2 regions of the Salinivibrio sp. YCSC6 genome follow, and region 1 is predicted to be linked to the other one. Evidence: predicted binding sites of a transcription regulator. Region 1 holds the regulator's gene; the other holds the start of a gene.

Region 1 (2,206 bases):
CCGCACCGGACCAAGCGATACTGATGCTGGATGAACCCACTTCGGCCTTAGATATTACCCATCAGCATTACACCCTCAAGCGCTGTCGAGCACTCGCAGACCAAGGAATGACAGTGCTATTGGTGTTGCACGACCTGAATTTGGCGGCGCAATACGCCGACCAACTGCATTTTTTAAAAGCGGGTCGAATCGTCCTATCCGGCAACCCGTGGCAGTGTTTTAGTAGTGATAGAGTGGCAGACATCTACCAATACCCGCTGACCGTTCTGACTCATCCGGAGCATGACTGCCCACTGATCGTGTCTTAATTGATAAATACATCATAGCTGGCTCACAAAACCGTCTGTTGGTCCATTTTCGCTGATCAGACCAATTGCGAGTGTGCGCCAACCTAAGTAAACTGAGAGCGCAACCGATTAGCTATGAGAATGGATGAAATCGGATTCGTTACCTTCGCAACCGTCTGATGTGCCGGGATTGTGAAAGACATCGCCGCTGACGAACAGCGGCGTTTTTCTGTAAGGTCGCGAGTAACGATCCCTACGCATTACTACAAAGAAGAATCAAGATGGCAACGATTAAAGATGTCGCGCGTCTCGCCGGTGTATCGACCACGACGGTGTCACACGTGATAAACAAAACCCGCTTTGTCGCAGAGAAGACGACTGAGAAAGTATGGCAAGCGGTTGAAGAGTTAAACTACGCCCCAAGTGCTGTGGCGCGAAGCTTGAAATGCAACACAACACGTACACTGGGTATGCTGGTGACTAAATCCACCAACCCCTTTTTCGCCGAGCTTGTTCACGGTGTGGAAGACTATTGCTACAAGCAAGGCTACACACTGATTCTCTGCAATACCGAGGGAAACCTTGAAAAGCAACGCGACTACCTGCGTATGTTGTCAGAAAAGCGCGTCGATGGACTCATTGTGGTGTGCTCTGATCTCAACGAAGATTTGATGCTGTTATTAGAAAAAAAACGCGATCTGCCTATGGTCGTGATGGATTGGGGCAGTCACCATATCGATACAGACCGCATAGAAGATAACGCTGAATTAGGCGGTTACCTTGCCACCAAACACTTTATTGATAATGGGCATACTAAAATTGGCTGTATTTCGGGCCAAATGGATAAAAATACCTGTAAGCATCGCTTAAACGGTTATTTCCGTGCGTTAAAAGAAGCCAACATTACAGTGAATGAAAACTGGCTGATTGAGGCGGATTTCGAAGCCGATCAAGCACAAATTGCCGCGAAGCAATTAGCGACAATGTCAGACCGCCCGACCGCTGTCTTTTGTTTTAATGACATTATGGCATTAGCGGCGATTAGTACGTTTAACGAGTACGGCTTGAAAGTGCCAGAAGATATATCGGTGATTGGTTACGATAATATTGACCTCACCGAGTATTTCTCGCCACCATTGACAACGATTCACCAGCCCAAACGCCGTCTAGGCAAAACGGCGGTCAAACTCTTGCTCGCGCGAATTGCCAACAACGAGACTCAGCAGCAAGTGTTCGAAATGCAACCTGCACTAGTGAGTCGACAGTCAGTTAAAACACTATCTTAATGTTTTAATGAAACTTTTATGAAGAGCACCGTCAATGTCTTGGCGGTGCTTTTTTACGCGACGACTCTTCCGGTAGTGCTTTTACTCTAGTTCATCAATTACACCCACCCTGAACCAAGATCACATTTTGTGTGATGGGAGAGGACGACATCGGTGTCTAATTATTATATGCTTAATAGCGTTTGAACAAGGCAAACCATGGCGAAAGCATGGGACGCAAAGCCTCCGGCCTAACGGTAATTTGACATGATGTCAAAATATCAACGGTAGCGGGGTTGCCAACATATCAAAGCTGACAAATTTGATGGCTCGTTGACAATTCTGCGATCTTGCCTTGTTACATTATGACGTCTTTTTTAGGCATTAGTAATTCATCGAGATTTTAATCAAATGGATAAACCAGCTTTAAAGAACGCAATGAAGTTATTTGCCAAATTTGGCAGCATAAAGTCCCGTTCAATGTTCGGTGGATTTGGTATCTTTTGTGAAGACACCATGTTCGCGCTTGTCGTTAACAACACTCTCCATTTACGTGCTGGAAAAGAAAACGAAGCACTATTAAAAAAACAAGGCTTGGCACCCTACGTGTATAAAAAGCGCGGCTTTCCTGTCGTGACGAAATATTTTGCGATC
Region 2 (2,206 bases), 480 kb from region 1:
TTCTCTTGCTGAAGATGGCGTTATCCACCGGAAGGTTAAATTAATCCGAGCGCCCACGGTTTTTTGTGTTTTGGGTAGCGCATGTTGCCAATACGTTTGTGTTTGCCCTGCCATGACCAATAACGCGCCATGACTCAACAAAAACTCGCGTTTTTCTTTACTTTGGGTATGACGGAATAAAAACCGTCGACTTGCGCCCAAACTCACCGATGCTATCGTCGGCTGCTCCCCTAATTCGGCTTCATCATCCTTGTGCCATCCCATGTAATCACTGCCATCTCGGTAGAGATTGAGTAATACAGTATTGAAACGAGCATGCGTGGCAGCTTCAACACGGGCTTTCAAACCCAATAGCTCAGGTGTCCAAGAGCGGGGAGATAATGTGAGTCCACTGTAGGTGTATGCATGATCGCCGTACCAAGCTAATAAACGCGGCTGCATCACGGTACGACCAAACATCGAAATGGGTAATTGTTGCCAAGGTGTGTGCTGATGCAATGCCGCCATTAGGTTATCGGCATCGGCCAATGGCAACCAATCTGGCTGCCAATGGACAGTCGCTTGTGGCATAGCAACGGCTTGCTGAGCGTCGAACTCGGCATGGTTAAAAAAGCTTTGCTGTTGCGGAGAACCCCTCATACTGACCGCTTACTGGTTATCACTCGTAGCTGTCAGTATGTAGTTTGTCAGCGAATTGGATCAACCCGATGGCCACTCATGCCGTTAATACGGTACCAGCCCGCAATGCTAAATCGTTGTCGTTTCGCGGGTAATACCTCGTGAGGAAACTCTTCCGATAAGAAGGTCACAAGGCGACCGGCCTGGGGCCATAATGTTTTCAGGTGGCTCCCATCAGCATGGTAAATAACGATTTCGCCCCCGTCTTCTTCACACCAGTCATGGTTCAAATAGAGCACTGTAGTGACTTTTCGGTTTGAGCGGCCTTTGAATGCGTCCACGTGTTTAGCATAAAAATCACCGGGATTATACTTGGCGAAATGCGCTTCATATTCAAAAAGACCAAGAAAGAGGTGACGATTAAGCGCAAGCTGCAGTTCAGACATCTTATCGAGTAACGCATCAATGGCTGGGGCATGGCCGCGCTCTAACCAATGGATCTTATCGGTGCGGATTTGAGTATTAGTATGTTGCTTCTGCTCGCGCCCAATACTGGCTTGCGTCCACTGCTCTGGCAAACATGCGTGTAAATCAGCCACTTCTTGTGCTGTTAAGAATTGTTCGCACACGCTTAGTCCGTGTGTCGCTAAATCATCAATGATGCTAAGAGTGTTCAAGCACTTACCCCCCGCTATTTGAAGGGCTACCTTACTGTCTTCCTAGCGGGGAGCAACACGAGAACTTTATCGTGACGACAAGTATTTTTAATCGTTAACGGTTTGTACGTCGTGGTTACCCACCGAGCAGATCGGCAAGCTTCGCTTTCCAAATCGCGAGAGCCAATGCAGGGCTACGCAGCATTTTCGGGGTCGGGATCCAACCATGCTTCAAACGTGCAAACACATCAAAGCGACTGGCTTGTCCGTCCATCGCTTCGGCTATCACGCGTCCTGCAATATTCGTCAGTCCCACCCCATGACCTGTGTATCCATGTGCGGTATAAATATCTTGGCCAAGGTGATCAATGTGTGGCATGTAACTGCGCGTCACGGCAAACAACCCGCCCCAATGGTAGTCCATCTTCACATCGCCTAATTGAGGAAAAACCTTTGTCATCCGTTGGTGTAGACGTTGAGCGGAGTCTTTATACTCACGATTAAACGGGTGGTTCACGCCACCAAATAAGAGACGTCCGTCTGCGGTGGGACGGTAGTAATCAAGACAGTTGTTGAGATCAGACATGGCCATGCGATTAGTAATGGGCATGCGATCGCCTAATGGCTCGGTCACCGCAATAAAGGAAGCAACAGGGAGGACTTTCGCTTGCGCCTTGCGTTCTAGGCCATCGAGATAAGCATTACATGCCAGCAATATGCGGGGAGCATTCACGTCACCTTGAGGCGTACGAACGCAGTGAGTCGGCCCCTTCTTTATCGACTGCGCCGGACTGTGCTCGAAGATTTGCACCCCTAAATCCTGCGCAGCTTTCGCCAACCCGAGTGTGTAATTGAGGGTGTGAATATGCGCACTATTCGGGTCGTATAACCCCCCTAAATAGCGCTCCGTATTCGCCACTTCTGCCACCTTA

Evidence for each region. The regulator PurR, encoded in region 1, represses purine synthesis genes. The targets are predictions, from matches to a motif close to TNANGNAAACGTTTNCNTNA.
Region 2: E8E00_RS05050 (2OG-Fe(II) oxygenase) is a predicted target of PurR. The motif match lies at 1,351-1,370, and genes of this name have one in related genera.

What each region holds. Positions count from the first base shown of each region.
Region 1 is NZ_CP039516.1:1,597,528-1,599,733, forward strand. It holds gene E8E00_RS07280 (heme ABC transporter ATP-binding protein) at 1-308, shown strand, start outside; gene purR (HTH-type transcriptional repressor PurR) at 569-1,573, shown strand; cyclic di-GMP riboswitch class I at 1,754-1,856, shown strand; gene E8E00_RS07290 (TfoX/Sxy family DNA transformation protein) at 1,964-2,206, shown strand, end outside.
Region 2 is NZ_CP039516.1:1,115,723-1,117,928, reverse strand. It holds gene E8E00_RS05055 (alpha-ketoglutarate-dependent dioxygenase AlkB) at 1-570, opposite strand, end outside; gene E8E00_RS05050 (2OG-Fe(II) oxygenase) at 687-1,295, opposite strand; gene E8E00_RS05045 (FAD-binding oxidoreductase) at 1,411-2,206, opposite strand, start outside.